Regions from separate parts of the Rahnella sp. ATs2 genome, predicted to be linked through region 3. Evidence: predicted binding sites of a transcription regulator. Region 3 holds the regulator's gene; each other region holds the start of a gene.
What was found. The regulator PurR, encoded in region 3, represses purine synthesis genes. The targets are predictions, from matches to a motif close to CANGCAAACGTTTGCNTG.

Region 1: a site for PurR is predicted at 1,162-1,179, ahead of glyA (serine hydroxymethyltransferase). Genes of this name have one in related genera too.
Region 2: a site for PurR is predicted at 1,375-1,392, ahead of rbsD (D-ribose pyranase). Genes of this name have one in related genera too.
Region 4: a site for PurR is predicted at 2,099-2,116, ahead of ypfJ (KPN_02809 family neutral zinc metallopeptidase). Genes of this name have one in related genera too.

Annotation. Positions count from the first base shown of each region.
Region 1 covers NZ_JBLYPL010000002.1:159,782-163,780, forward strand. The annotation lists gene glyA (serine hydroxymethyltransferase) at 1-1,057, opposite strand, end outside; gene hmpA (NO-inducible flavohemoprotein) at 1,319-2,590, shown strand; gene ACJY2G_RS02445 (c-type cytochrome) at 2,658-3,999, opposite strand, start outside.
Region 2 covers NZ_JBLYPL010000015.1:134,948-138,946, reverse strand. The annotation lists gene rbsA (ribose ABC transporter ATP-binding protein RbsA) at 1-935, opposite strand, end outside; gene rbsD (D-ribose pyranase) at 943-1,362, opposite strand; gene kup (low affinity potassium transporter Kup) at 1,577-3,445, opposite strand; gene ravA (ATPase RavA) at 3,718-3,999, shown strand, end outside.
Region 3 covers NZ_JBLYPL010000019.1:65,514-69,512, reverse strand. The annotation lists gene ACJY2G_RS19450 (C40 family peptidase) at 123-1,028, shown strand; gene cydH (cytochrome bd-I oxidase subunit CydH) at 1,204-1,293, opposite strand; gene purR (HTH-type transcriptional repressor PurR) at 1,628-2,653, shown strand; gene punR (DNA-binding transcriptional activator PunR) at 2,704-3,609, opposite strand; gene punC (purine nucleoside transporter PunC) at 3,746-3,999, shown strand, end outside.
Region 4 covers NZ_JBLYPL010000009.1:46,803-50,801, reverse strand. The annotation lists gene dapA (4-hydroxy-tetrahydrodipicolinate synthase) at 1-206, shown strand, start outside; gene bamC (outer membrane protein assembly factor BamC) at 223-1,302, shown strand; gene purC (phosphoribosylaminoimidazolesuccinocarboxamide synthase) at 1,359-2,072, shown strand; gene ypfJ (KPN_02809 family neutral zinc metallopeptidase) at 2,292-3,170, shown strand; gene ACJY2G_RS11240 (DUF441 domain-containing protein) at 3,285-3,737, shown strand; gene ACJY2G_RS11235 (tRNA(Met) cytidine acetyltransferase TmcA) at 3,739-3,999, shown strand, end outside.

The DNA of each region.
Region 1 (3,999 bases), on a different contig from region 3:
GATCGTTAGGCACGCTGTTTTTGTTCACAGTAATGTTAGCGCGACCCAGTGCGGCATCGGCTTCTTTACCGGTCAGGTTTTTATCAACCAGATCCATCAGGAACAGGTGATTGTGCGTACCGCCGGAAACCACTTTGTAGCCACGTTCCAGAACCACAGCGACCATTGCCTGAGCATTTTTAGCCACTTGCTGCTGGTAGGTTTTGAACTCAGGTTCCATCGCTTCTTTCAGTGCTACCGCTTTACCGGCAATCACGTGCATCAGCGGGCCGCCCTGGCCACCAGGGAAGACAGCGGAGTTCAGTTTTTTATAGAACTCTTCGTCACCGCCTTTCGCCAGAATCAGACCGCCGCGTGGGCCAGCCAGCGTTTTGTGCGTGGTGGTGGTCACGATGTGCGCGTGCGGAACCGGGTTCGGATAAACGCCCGCAGCAATCAGACCGGCAACGTGTGCCATGTCGACGAAGAAGTAAGCGCCAACGCTGTCGGCGATTTCACGCATTTTTGCCCAGTCAACGATACCGGAGAACGCGGAGAAGCCGCCGATGATCATTTTTGGTTTGTGCGCTTCGGCCTGACGTTTTACGTCGTCATAATCGATGTCGCCGCTTTCGTCGATGCCGTAAGGTACGACGTTGTACAGTTTACCGGACAGGTTAACCGGTGAACCGTGCGTCAGGTGACCGCCATGGCCGAGGTTCATCCCCAGAATGGTGTCGCCCGGTTGCAGCAGTGCGGTGTAAACCGCGAAGTTTGCCTGTGAGCCGGAGTGTGGCTGAACGTTAGCGAAATCTGCACCGAACAATTCTTTTGCACGGTCGATAGCCAGTTGTTCAACGATGTCAACGTACTCACAACCACCGTAGTAACGTTTGCCCGGGTAGCCTTCGGCATATTTGTTGGTCAGCTGCGAACCCTGAGCCTGCATAACACGCGGGCTGGTATAGTTTTCTGACGCAATCAGCTCGATATGTTCTTCCTGACGAACAACTTCTTTTTCCATTGCTGCCCACAGCTCAGCATCATAATCGGCAATGTTCATTTCACGCTTTAACATCCGCATCTCCTGACTCAACAAACTAAAAATAAAAGCCCCTTCCGGGTTCTGCGCAACAGTGTAAATGTTTAAGCGCCCTTCGGATAGGGTCAGTTTGAGGTTTTTAGGCAAACGATTGGCTCCAGATACAGCAAGGCTTTGATCTGCGAACATCTGCCCGTAATCAAGGGATAAATATTCATCTGAACATGTACAAATTTCAGCTTTGTGACTCAGCCCCCACCGCACTCCTTTCCTTAAAAAGCCCTTACCCCTTTAGGGGTGTTTACAGAAATTGTGGGTTTATATAAGATGCATTTAAAATGCATGTTTAATGAAATCGACAAAGACACGGAGTTCACTATGCTTGATTCAGCCACTATCGCTACCGTTAAATCCACTATTCCTTTGCTTGCAGCGACCGGTCCGAAACTGACCGCGCACTTCTACGACCGCATGTTCGAGCACAATCCCGAGCTCAAAGACATCTTCAATATGAGCAATCAGCGCAACGGAGATCAGCGTCAGGCGCTGTTTGATGCCATCTGTGCTTACGCCGCCAATATCGAAAATCTGGCGGCATTATTACCTGCGGTGGAGCGCATCGCGCAAAAGCACACCAGCTTCACCATTCAGCCGGATCAATACAACATTGTCGGTGAACACCTGCTGGCAACGCTGGATGAAATGTTAAGCCCGGGTCAGGAAGTGCTGGATGCGTGGGGCAAAGCCTACGGCGTGCTGGCGAATGTGTTTATCAACCGTGAAGCAGAGATTTATCAGGACAGCGCAGAAAAAACCGGTGGCTGGCGCGGTACGCGTGAATTCCGCATCGCCGAAAAACAAGCGCAAAGTGAACTGATCACCTCTTTCCTGCTGGAACCTGTCGATGGATTGCCGGTGGTGGATTTCCAGCCGGGACAATATCTGGCGGTATATATCCGCGATGCGTCGCTGGAAAATCAGGAAATCCGTCAGTATTCCCTGACCCAGGCACCGAACGGTAAAACCTACCGCATTGCCGTAAAACGCGAAGGCCAGGGCGCGGTATCCAACTTCCTGCATCACTTTGCGCAGCCGGGCGACATCATTCATCTTGCAGCCCCGCACGGCGATTTCTTTATGGATATCAGCGATACCACGCCGGTCGCGCTGATTTCTGCCGGTGTCGGCCAGACGCCGATGTTAGGTATGCTCAATACGCTGGCAGAACGCGGACATCATGCGCCGGTACAATGGCTGCACGCGGCGGAAAACGGCGCGGTTCATGCATTTGCCGGTGAAGTGAAAAGCGCGCAGAAAAACCTGCCGCAGCTGGAAAGCCATGTCTGGTATAACCAGCCACAGGCAAATGATTTACCGGGAGAGGACTTTCAGTATCAGGGTCTGATGGATCTGAGCAAAGTCAGCGAACAGCTGAATGATCCAGCCATGCATTTCTACCTGTGCGGTCCCGTCGGCTTTATGCAGTTCGCGGCCAAACAGTTGCTGGCGATGAACATCAGCGAAGCGAATATTCACTACGAATGCTTCGGTCCGCATAAAGTCATTTAATTCCTGCCCTGAAAAGAAAAAGGCTGACACATAATGTCAGCCTTTTTTATTGCTGCGTCAGCAGGGATTAATGACGACGGCGACGACGAATAAACAGCAGTGCAATCAGCAGGATAACGAGCAGTCCTGCAATGCCCATTCCCCAATGCGCCAGCTCCAGCAACGGCGAAGGTTTACCGCCAGCGCGCAGTTCTTTCACCCGCTGTGGCGTCACACTCGCCTGATCGTTACCAAATTGCTGCAATAACTGATTACTCAGCGTGGCCACCTGCGTATCTGACAGCAAATGATCAAACGCCGGCATCGCCACATCTTTACTTTCCGCGCCGCGCTGCACGCCATGCAAAATCGCCATCACCAGATTGTCGCTGTTCAGATGCCCCAGCGCAGTGTTGTTGATGAGCGACGGTAAGCCGCCGTCCTTGCTGCCACGACCGTCCGGCTGATGGCAACTGGCGCAATAGCCGTCATACACCTGCCAGCCGGTCATCTTGTCAGCATCAGCAGGACGCGGAACGCCACGCAAAGTATCGACATAATTCGCCGGTGAGCCGAACTGGTCCGCAGCCCTCGCCTGCCCTTGCTGACTGACCGGCGTGGTTTGTTTCAGCCACACGGCAATCGCCTGCAAATCACTGTCGCTCAGATGGCTGAGGCTGTGGTCGATCGCTTCTGCCATCGGCCCTGCCGCCTGCGCCTTGCCCGGCGCATGACCGGTTTTCAGGTAAGCGGCGATTTCATCGGTGCTCCAGTTGCCTGTTCCGCTGACCGCGTCCGACGTAATGTTCGGAGCAAACCAGGTGCCCAGACTGCTGCCGCCCAGCGCTTTATCGCCCTGCTCCGCCATCAGCGCATTACGCGGCGTATGGCAGGTGCCGCAGTGCGCCAGCGCTTCGCCAAGATACGCGCCACGGTTAACCTGATCGCTTTTCGACGGATCGGCTTTAAACGCGCCTTTCTCGAGGAACAGCAGATTCCAGCCAGCCATCGACAAACGCACGTTGAACGGGAACGGCAGTGCGGTCGGCGTTGACGGGGTATCCACCGGTTGCACGCCCTGCATAAAATAAGCGTACAGCGCTTTCATGTCGTCATCGCTGATTTTGGCATAAGAAGTGTATGGCATCGCCGGATACAGATTCGCGCCGTCGCTGCGCACACCGTCACGCACCGCGTGTTCAAACTGCTCCAGCGTGTAATTGCCGATACCGCCTTTTTTAGATGGCGTGATGTTGCTCGAGTAAATAGTGCCCAGCGGCGTTGCCAGCCCGAGGCCACCGGCAAACGGTTTGCCACCTTCGGTGGAATGGCAGGCCACGCAGTCACCGGCTATCGCGACATATTCACCTTTCTTAATCAGCGCATCCTGTTCCGGCGATAGCGCGGCGTAAGCCGTGCCTGCCATCAGG
Region 2 (3,999 bases), on a different contig from region 3:
TCAAGCGACACATAGCCACTTTTACGCGGCAATGCACCGTAGAGAATTTTCATCAGTTCAGTACGGCCTGCGCCCATCAAACCGGAAATCCCCAGAATTTCGCCGCTGTGCAGATCAAAGCTGACGTTATCCACGCCCGGACCGCTGACATCACGCACCTGCAGACGCAACGCACCGCGCTGATGATTAATACGCGGGTATTGTTCTTCGAGACGGCGGCCGACCATCATTTCAATCAGCGTGTCTTCTTCCAGCGAACTGACCGGACGCTCAGCGATAAACTGCCCGTCACGGAATACCGTCACGTCATCGCAGATTTCAAAGATTTCTTTCATGCGGTGGGAGATATACACCACGCCACAGCCTGCGGCTTTCAGCTCGCGGATCACGCTAAATAAAGAGGCGGTTTCGGTATCGGTCAGGGCGTCCGTGGGTTCATCCATGATGATGACTTTCGACTCAAAGCTCAGCACCTTGGCAATTTCGACCATCTGCTGATCGCCAATTGATAATTCGCCAACCAGACGATCGCTTTTGTAGCGCAGGTTCAGGCGCGCCAGCAGTTTATCGGCTTCGGCATACATCTTTTTCCAGTTAATGCGGCCAAAACCGTTCACAAACTCGCGGCCCAGGAAGATATTTTCAGCGATGGTCAGCTGTGGGATCAGATTCAGTTCCTGATGGATGATGCCAATTCCGGCTTCCTGAGAAGCTTTCGGGCCATTAAACGCCGCTTCCTTGCCCAGAAAATGTACTGAGCCGGCATCTTTCTGGTAGATGCCGGTCAGCACTTTCATCATGGTGGACTTGCCCGCGCCGTTTTCTCCCACCAGCGCCATCACACGTCCCGGATAGACGCTGAGCGCCGCGCCGGAAAGTGCTTTAACGCCGGGAAAGGCTTTATCAATGCCTGTCAGTTGCAGCAAAGGTTGCATAAAGGCCTCAGAAGGTTACGCCGGCACACAGAATAACGTTCGCGTAAGGCGAACATTCCCCGCTGCGGATCACAGCCCGACTTTTTTCGCTTTGCGCTTTGAATGCCTCATGACTGACGTAATCCAAAGCAATGGTGTTTCCCTGGTGTTGTTCGAGTTGTGTCAATTGGGCGAGCAACGCTTCATGGAGTTGAGGATTTTTAGTGAGGATTTCCTCGGCGAGGATAGCCCGCTCAACCTGCATCTCATGTGTCACTACCTCTAAGACTTGTAAAAAGGTGGGAACTCCCTGGGTCAGAGCCAGATCGATGCGTTGGCAAGCTGCTGGCACCGGAAGTCCGGCATCGCCAATAACCAGCTGATCGGTGTGACCTAACCGGGCAATAACATGTGAGATTTCGGCATTTAACAGCGGTGACTTCTTCATTGTGAACTCCTACAGCGAAACGTTTCGCTCACGGATGAGTTTATTAACTTCATCACGCATGGCAACGGACAAGTGATGGAATTGTGATCAGCGTCGAAACGTTTCGCTGAATGATTCAGAAACCGCAGGGAAATTTGAGTTAGTCGTTTCAGAAACGAGAAAGCGAAAATAAAACAGGGCACCCGAAGGTGCCCTGTGACGGCAGAAATTAGTGTTAAATTTCTACCTGCGTACCGAGTTCGATCACCCTGTTAGGCGGAATTTCAAACTGATCCGGTGCGCGTAAGGCGTTACGGCTGAGCGCCATAAAGAGCTTGCCACGGAAGTAGAGATACCACGGGCGTTTGGTCAGGATCAGCGATTCGTGCGACATAAAGAATGAGGTTTCCATCATCCGGCATGGCAGCCCTTCCAGACCACAGCGGTGGAAAACCTCTTCCACATTCGGCGTCTCTTTAAATCCGTAACTCGCGACCACACGCCAGAACGTCGGAGAAAGCTGTTCGATGGTGACGCGCCGGACGTTATGCACATAAGGCGCATCTTCGGTGCGTAACGTCAGCAGTACCACGCGTTCATGCAACACTTTGTTGTGCTTGAGGTTATGCAGCAAGGCAAACGGAATGACGTTGATGGCACGGGACATATACACCGCGGTTCCCGGAACGCGAACCGGCGGGGATTTCTCCAGAGACGCAATCATCGCTTCAAGAGAGTTGCCGTGCTCGTTCATGCGGCGCATAAGGCGGAAACGCTCGCTTTTCCAGGTAGTCATAACGATAAACATGCACAAACCCAACGTCAGCGGCAACCAGCCACCGGAGAACAGTTTCGTGGCATTCGCCGCGAACAGCGGGATATCCATAAACAGCAGACCGATCAGCAAAAGCCCCACCAGGAACGGTTTCCAGTGCCAGTTTTTAAGCGCCACCGTACAGGAAAGAATACTGGTCAGCACCATCGTACCGGTCACAGCAATACCGTATGCCGCCGCCAGGTTGCTCGAATGCTCGAAGCTGGCGATAACGATAACCACCGCAAAATACAGCAGCCAGTTAATGGCCGGGATATAAATCTGACCCGCTTCCATTTCTGAGGTGTGAATAATGCGCATCGGCGGCAGATAGCCCAGACGCACAGCCTGACGGGTCAGGGAGAACACTCCGGAGATAACAGCCTGAGACGCGATAATAGTCGCCAGCGTCGCCAGCACCAGTAACGGAATTAAAGCCCAGTCAGGTGCCAGCAGGAAGAACGGGTTTTTAATCGACTCCGGATCTTTGAGCAGCAATGCGCCCTGACCGAAGTAGTTAAGCACCAGAGAAGGCAGCACGACGGTGAACCAGGCCAGACGGATCGGGAATTTCCCGAAGTGCCCCATATCCGCATACAGCGCTTCCACGCCGGTAATCGACAGAACAACCGCACCGAGCGCCAGGAAGGAAAACGACTTATGCTCGACAAAGAAGTTAACCGCCCACATCGGGTTCATGGCGCGAAGTACTTCAGGGTTCTGCATGATGCTGTTGACGCCGAGAACAGCCAGCGTCAGGAACCACAACAACATCACCGGCGCAAACAGTTTGCCCACGATGCCGGTGCCGTGTTTCTGAATAATGAAAAGCAGCGTCAGGACAGTAATAGAAAGAGGGACAATATAGGGGTCAAGTGAAGGTGCTGCGATTTCCAGACCTTCCATCGCGGAAAGAACAGAAATAGCCGGAGTGATCACCACTTCACCATAGAAGAAGCTTCCCCCAATCAGGCCGAGAATGACCAGTACGGCGGTGGTGCGTGCCGAAGTGTTTCTGCCCGCCAGAGACATCAGCGTCAGAATACCGCCCTCACCTGCGTTGTCCGCCCGCATCACATACGTGAGGTACTTGAGCGAAACAATGAGGATTAACATCCAGAAAATCAGAGAAAGAAAACCAAAAACGACGCTGGGTTCAACGTTGAAACCATAATGACCGGAAAAACACTCTCTTAAGGTATAGAGAGGACTGGTACCAATGTCGCCATAGACCACACCAATGGCGGCCAGGGTTACTGCTGGGAGTGACCGTTTATGTTCAGTGCTCATATTTCGTTTCTTTTCTTTTTTGCTCGAACATCTGTAAGCGATGCGTGCGCTCAGTCTTATGATGCCCACTAAAAGGCGCACAGTATGCACGAATAAATCTGATTGCCTACCCTTAAATGTGCAGCTAAACCAGGGTTCAGATGAACGGGGTCACAATTTTGATAATAGAAAATTTTTAGTAATCAACAAGCTATAACGATAAAAATAATCGTAGCTTCTCATAAGAACCCAGTACACTATTCAACAACTAAATGGAAACCGGAAGAGACAGTATGGCGCAATCTCCCCTTCTGGCAGAACGGATCGCCCGTCTTGCTAACGCACTAGAACATGGCCTGTACGAGCGGCAGGATGCCATACGACTTTGCCTGCTGGCCGCACTGTGCGGTGAAAGCGTTTTCCTGCTCGGCCCGCCGGGTATTGCAAAAAGTCTGATTGCCCGCCGTCTGAAATTTGCCTTCCGTCACGCCCGCGCGTTTGAATATCTTATGACGCGCTTTTCCACGCCGGAAGAAGTCTTTGGTCCGCTGTCGATTCAGGCCCTGAAAGATGAA
Region 3 (3,999 bases):
CTATTAACTTTTTCTCACAATATGATCTAGAATCGAGTCAATTCGTGCTTTTTTGTCGGGTTCTTTTAGGCAATACTCTGACATCCCTGATGTTTAACCCAACCACTCATGGTAACGAAGCTATGCGCTTACTGTTCACGCTTTTTGTGCTGCTCTTTACCCAGCTGTTTCTTAATATGGCTCATGCGTCGCCACAGACCCGCGTCTCTGCCGATCAGCGAAAGAGTCATGTTAATTCCCTGACGCCGGAAGAACGGCGAAAGCGAAAGACAGTGGCGGCGAAAACCAGTAAAAAAACAAAAGTCGCACCGGTGACAGAGAAAAAGACTCAGGAAAAAGCATCAAAATCGAAGAAGGTCAGCAGCACCGAACTGGTCAAACGCAAGACAACTTCTGAGAAAAGCGTAAAAACGACCCGGGCCGAAAGCAAAAAAGAAAAAACACTCAGGACAACGCGGGCCGAGAAAAAGACAGATAAAGCCACTAAATCACGAGCGCTTGCCAAAAAAAGCAGTGAAAAAATCAGCAAGAAAGAAGCGTATGGCCGACACCGTAAAGGTAAAAAATTACGCGAAGAAGACACCAAACCTATTACGCTGAGTGCGACACATAAAAAACGCTATCAGCACGCACAACAAACGGCGATGACTAAGCTGATGCACCAGGTCGGCAAACCTTATCGCTGGGGAGGAACTTCTCCGAATACCGGTTTTGATTGCAGCGGTCTGGTCTATTACGCTTATAAAGATTTGATCCGCATTAAAATGCCGCGCACGGCAAACGAGATGTACCACCTGCGCGATGCAGCGCCGGTGAAACGTGGCGAACTTGAAAGCGGTGATCTGGTGTTCTTCAGAATCAACAACCGCGGCGCAGCGGATCATGTGGGTGTTTATGTTGGCAACGGCAAATTCATTCAGTCGCCAAGAACCGGTGAAGACATCAAAATCACCTCACTGGGCGATGATTACTGGCAAGACCACTATGTTGGCGCACGTCGGGTGATGACCCCACAAACAATCCGATAATAAACAATTCGTTAAGTCTGAAGTTTCGCTAATCAGCCATTGAATAGCACTTAACGAAGAGTTTCTGCAGGGAAGAGTATCGGCGGTAACGGTCACTGCGTAAAATTGAAAAGGGCGATTCCTGTGAAAGGTATCGCCCTTTTTTGTTGCGTCTCACTACTGTCTTAGTGCCAGATTAGTTCATCACTGCCGTGAAGCTGAAAGCGATAATCATGAGCAAAGCGCATACCGTGGTGATCAACGATAATTTCAGGTTGCTGTCCATCAAACCCCCTTTCGGATCAAGTTGTGGCGTTTCTTTTAGCCACACTAAATGTGTGCCAACGCATTTTCGCATAATTCACTTTTAAAATCTTCTGCTGAATGAAAATGTGAACATGACAATTTTACTTCCACTTTCATGCATTATAAGAGAAAATTGTCGGTTAACACGCCTGTGTGCCGGTCGATTTCACCCGAGAGCATTTCACGCCTCATTCTGAAGAATCCACCCAATGATTACACTGCCCTTTTAGATGTCCGCAGTGTAATCAGCGCAAGCAAACGATTAACATAATGCTAACGTGCTGAAGCACGGAAGTTCAGGAGTCATTCTTTACATGGCAACGATTAAAGATGTCGCAAAGCGCGCTGGCGTTTCCACTACAACCGTGTCGCACGTCATCAATAAAACACGTTTCGTCGCCGAAGAAACCAGGGAAGCAGTGCTGCTTGCCATTAAAGAGCTACATTATTCGCCGAGCGCCGTAGCCCGTAGTCTTAAAGTGAATAACACCAAGACAATTGGTCTGCTGGCAACCTCCAGTGAAGCGCCCTATTTCGCCGAGGTGATTGAAGCCGTAGAGAACAGCTGCTTCTCCAAAGGCTATACGCTGATCTTGTGTAACTCGCACAACAATCTGGAAAAACAACAGGCCTATCTGCAAATGCTGGCGCAAAAACGCGTCGATGGTCTGCTGGTCATGTGCGCGGAATACCCTGATGAATTACTCAATATGCTTGAAGAGTATCGTTCGATTCCTATGGTGGTGATGGACTGGGGCGAAGCGCGTAAAAACTTCACCGACAGCATTATCGACAATGCTTTCGAAGGCGGATATATGGCCGGACGCTATCTGATCGAACGCGGGCATCGTGATATTGGCGTAATCCCGGGACAACTCGCGCGTAACACCGGCGGCGGTCGTTTCCAGGGTTTTGTCAAAGCGCTGACGGAAGCCAATATCCCGCTTCGCGAAGAATGGGTGGTTCAGGGCGATTTCGAGCCGGAGTCAGGTTATCAGGCGATGCATAAGATTCTGATGCAGAAACAACGCCCCACCGCCGTCTTCTGCGGGGGTGATGTCATGGCGATGGGCGCAATTTGCGCCGCTGATGAACTCGGATTGCGCGTCCCGCAAGATATTTCGGTGATTGGTTACGATAACGTGCGTAATGCGCGGTACTTCTCTCCGGCACTGACGACCGTGCATCAGCCGAAAGAACGGTTGGGTGAGATGGCCTTTACTATGTTACTCGACCGCATCGTCAGCAAACGTGAAGAATCACAGACCATCGAGGTGCATCCGAAACTGGTTGAGCGTCGTTCGGTGGCCGATGGCCCGTACCGCGACTATCGCCGTTAATGTTTGCCTTTAATCTTTTATAACGCCTGCTTTTGCAGGCGTTTTATTTCTCAGTCCCGCAACCATTCACGGTTCATCGTTTCTGTATCACCCATATATTCCAGCAACCACGCCAGTGAAGGTGACGGATTACTCTGGTCCCACGTGAGGCAACACGGGCTGTCAGGGAAGGTATTCTCCAGCGCCAGAACCTGCAATGTCTGCTGCTCAATGCGATGGCTCACGCGATGTACCGGCATCATTCCCACACATAAACCTTCACTCAGACATTCAAGCGCGCAGGTCCAGTCCGGCACAACCAGACGCCGCTGGTTATCGAGTGTCCAGGTATCACGCTTAGGCAACGTCCGCGAGGTATCTTCAAGACACAATGCGGGATAAGGCCTGAGCTGGTCATCACTGAGCGCACCCGGTAACTGCGCCAGCGGATGCTGCGGGCTGACCACGCAGTGCCAGTCCATAAACCCCATGTCGCGAAAACTGAAACGACCACCAACCGGTATCGCCCGCGTCGCACCGATTGCCACATCAGCACGTCCGTCAACCAGTGCGTCCCACACACCATTAAACACTTCGGAATGAATAATCAGCTCCGTATCAGGAAAATGACGATAGAAATCCAGCACCAGTCGCCGGGTTCTTGCCGGTTTAACAATTCTGTCGACAGCAATACGTAACTCGCCCCGCCAGCCGTTGGCAACCTGCTGACATTGGCGTCTTGTAGCTATCATTTTTTTTATCAGAACCCGCGCTTCATCCACGAAAACTTTGCCCGCTGGCGTTAAAACGACGTCGCGGTGTCGACGTTCAAACAAGGGCACCGCCAGCCATTGTTCGAGCTGACGAACGGTGTAGCTGATGGCAGAAGGGACCCGATGTAGTTCCTGTGCCGCCGCACTGAAGCTTCCGGTTCTTGCCACCGCATCAACGACTTCCAGAGCGTATTCTGACCACATATTTTAGCCTTCAATATTTTTGATAGCAGAGTGCAAATATTAACGTTTCACAACGCTGTTATCAAAGCGTTAAAATCTGCCTCCGAACAGATCCCTGCATCAAATCATCTGCAATAAATAAATTAACGAGATAATAATGAAACCCTCCTTTGGATTTATGCTCTATCTGGCTGGCCTGAGCATGCTCGGCTTTTTAGCCACAGATATGTACCTTCCTGCGTTCAGCGCAATGCAAATTAGCCTGATGACCAGTCCGGGAATGATCAGCGCCAGCCTGAGTATTTTTCTCGGCGGATTCGCCATCGGACAATTGCTGTGGGGACCGCTGTCAGACCGCATTGGCCGCAAACCGGTTTTACTGCTGGGCCTGACACTGTTTGCCGTCGGCTG
Region 4 (3,999 bases), on a different contig from region 3:
ATTTTGCCGAGGCGCGTCGCCTGAATCAGCGCCTGATGCCTTTGCATCAGAATTTGTTTGTAGAAGCAAACCCAATCCCGGTGAAATGGGCCTGTAAGGCACTGGGTTTGATGGCAACCGATACGATGCGTCTGCCTATGACGCCGTTAACAGATGCTGCCCGTCCGGTCGTGGAAGAAGCATTAAAAAGCGCCGGTTTGCTGTAACTCTTAGGAAGATTTGATGGCCTCTTTATTTGACAAGAATAGTTTCCAGATGACCCGATTGCAGAAAACAGCCGTAGCAAAAGTCGTGGGTGTTTCCCTGATTATGCTGCTGGCTGCATGTTCCAGTGACCAGCGCTACAAGCGCCAGGTGAGCGGTGATGAAGCCTACCTGGATGCGCCCGCGCTGCATGAGCTGAAAGCACCATCAGGCATGATCCTGCCAGTGCAGAACGGCACTTATGATATTCAGCAAGGCGCAATGCAGGGCGCGGTAGGTAAGCAGCTCGACATTCGTCCACCTGCCCAGCCGCTGGCATTGCTGAACGGTTCTCAGACTCAGTTCTCCGGCGACACCAGTACCGTGCTGCTGGAAAACACGCCGCAAAACCGTGATTTGTGGAACAACGTCGTTAAAGCTGTTGAGCAAAATAAATTCAAAATTGCCAACCGTGATGACGCGAACCAGACGCTCTCCACCGATTTCATTGACTGGAATCGTGCGGATGAAGACTTCCAGTATCAGGGCCGTTATCAGATCAGCGTGAAACAGCAGAGCTACCAGCTGGCACTGACCGTGAAAACGCTTGAGCTGAAACAGCAAGATAAAGCGGTGACGTCTACTGCCGAAATCCAGCGCTACAACAGCCAGATGATGAACGCCATCACGGCGAACCTGGATAAAGTGCAGCAGGATACTCAGGCGCGTCTCGATAACCGCCGCGTAGGTGATATCGACGTCCAGAGCGGCGCTGATGATACCGGCTTACCGGTGCTGATCGTCCGTTCATCTTACGGCGTGGTCTGGGATCGTCTGCCTAATGCCCTGGCGAAAGCCGGCATGAAAGTGACCGACAGCAGCCGTCCGCAAGGCACAATGTCTGTGACTTACAAACCGCTGAATGACGATGCGTGGCAGACACTGGGTGCGAAAGATCCGGGCCTCAGCTCCGGTGATTACAAACTTCAGGTTGGCGACCTCGACAACCGTAGTAGCTTGCAGTTCCTTGATCCGAAAGGACATGCTCTCAGCCAGTCGCAGAACGACGCGATGGTGGCGGTCATGCAGGCCGCGTTTAGCCAGAGCAGCGCAAAATAATACCAAGGGGCTCCGGCCCCTTTTTACATCTGTTTTTTCCACTGGAGTAAGTAAAGATGCAAAAGTTAGCTGAGTTGTATCGCGGCAAGGCGAAAACCGTCTACACCACCGAAAACCCGGACCTTCTGGTACTGGAGTTCCGTAACGATACGTCAGCACTGGATGGTCAGCGTATTGAGCAGTTCGACCGTAAAGGTATGGTTAACAACAAATTTAACCATTTCATCATGGCTAAGCTGGAAGAAGCCGGTATTCCTACTCAAATGGAACGCCTGTTGTCTGACACTGAAGTGCTGGTGAAAAAACTGGATATGGTCCCGGTTGAATGCGTTATCCGTAACCGTGCTGCTGGTTCGCTGGTAAAACGTCTGGGCATTGAAGAAGGTCTGGAACTGAACCCGCCGTTGTTCGACCTGTTCCTGAAAAACGATGCGATGCACGATCCGATGGTCAACGAGTCTTACTGCAAAACCTTTGGCTGGGTGAACGAAGAAAACCTCGCGCGCATGAAAGAGCTGAGCTACAAAGCCAACGACGTGCTGAGCAAACTGTTTGATGATGCCGGTCTGATCCTGGTCGATTTCAAACTGGAATTCGGTCTGTTCAATGGTGAAGTGGTGCTGGGTGATGAGTTCTCACCAGACGGCAGCCGCCTGTGGGATAAAGAAACCCTGAACAAGATGGACAAAGACCGTTATCGCCAGAGCCTCGGTGGACTGATTGAAGCCTATGAAGAAGTGGCTCACCGTATTGGTGTGAAACTGGACTAAGCGGCGCATTATTTTTTTAGCCAGACTGCGCAATCGTTTACGTGGTGCGCACTTAACGGGTGATGGTCTCCGTCACCCGTTCTCTTCCCTGCATTTAATTTTCCTGTTTTCACACTGATTCCTTTCATTTAATCCCTTCGTCACTAAAATTACGTCCTTTCGCAGATGGTATTAACTGCGTGTGCTGGCTAGTCTTAAAAAAACAGGTTGGAGGTATCTATGCGTTGGCAAGGGCGTCGCGAAAGCGACAATGTAGAAGACAGACGCGGACAGGGATCTAACGGCGGCGGCGGTTTAGGTGGCGGGGGGATGCGTCTGCCTATCCGTGGCAAAAGCGGCATTGTGATTATCATTGTGGTGCTGGTTGCCGGTTATTACGGTATCGACCTCACTCCGCTGATTGACGGCGGACAGTCCGGCGGTATGCAGCAACAGACACAGTCACAATCCATCAGCCCGAAAGATGATGAGCAGGCAAAATTCACCTCGGTGATCCTCGCCTCAACGGAAGACACCTGGAAAGAGATTTTCCAGAAGCAGGGCATGACTTACCGTGAGCCGAAACTGGTGATGTATCGCGGCGCAACCCGTACCGGTTGCGGTACCGGCCAGTCGGTGATGGGCCCGTTCTACTGCCCGGCGGACAGCACGGTGTATATCGATTTGTCTTTCTATCAGGAATTGCAGAACAAACTCGGCGCGGGCGGTGATTTTGCGCAAGGCTATGTGGTCGCGCACGAAGTCGGTCACCATGTGCAGAACTTGCTGGGTACTGAGCGCAAGGTTCGCGAAATGCAGCAGGGCGCATCGCAGACGGTGGTGAATCAGCTGTCGGTGAAAATGGAATTGCAGGCTGACTGCTACGCCGGTGTCTGGGGACACGCCATGCAACAGCAAAACGTTCTCGAAGAGGGCGACCTGAAAGAAGCGCTGGATGCTGCGCGTGCCATCGGCGATGACCGTTTACAGCAGCAAAGTCAGGGACGCGTTGTGCCGGACAGCTTCACACACGGTACGTCTGAACAGCGTTATACCTGGTTCAAACGCGGATTTGATACCGGTAATCCTGACCAGTGCAACACCTTCGCCAGCCGCTGATTAACACGCAATAAGCGCTGGTCTGCTGCCAAAAACTGTTCAATAATCAATGACCGATCCAGAGAGGCTCAGTGAGCCTCTCTTTTTTCCTCATGTTGAACCGCTGGGAATGCCATGGCTTTTCTCGATCCAACCCTTTTGATTTTACTTGTCTTCGCCGGTCTGGGCATCATCAGCCACAACAGCGCCGTCACCATCGCAATGTTCTTCCTTCTTACGGTACGCATTACGCCGCTGAACAACTTTTTCCCGTGGATTGAAAAATACGGTCTGACCATCGGCATTATTATTCTGACCATTGGCGTGATGGCGCCGATTGCCAGCGGAAAAATCAGCGCCAGCACCGTGGTGCATTCTTTCTTCCACTGGAAATCCATTGTCGCCATTCTGGTGGGCGTGCTGGTGTCCTGGCTTGGCGGACGCGGCCTGACACTGATGGGTACACAGCCGCATCTGGTGGCGGGTTTGCTGGTAGGCACCGTGCTGGGCGTGGCGATGTTTAAAGGTGTGCCGGTCGGGCCGCTGATCGCTGCCGGTCTGTTATCGATGATTGTCGGGAAAACCTGACATGTCAGTCACTTTGCCACAGCAACAGATGCAGCGGCTGGGCGTCCGGCGTTTGCTGGTGTTCAGTGGCGACGCGCAGTGGTGTGAACAACAGGCCATTCAGTTCTGCGCACAGAGTGCCGGTGACTGGCTCTGGCTCAGTGATTCCGCGCCTGACGACGTGAACGCCTGTTCGCCGTCAGCGGCACATACGCTGCTGGGGCAGGATGTTTTTCACGGCGTGTTTGATGCCCGCCATAGCCTGAATGTCGAGGCGCTGGCG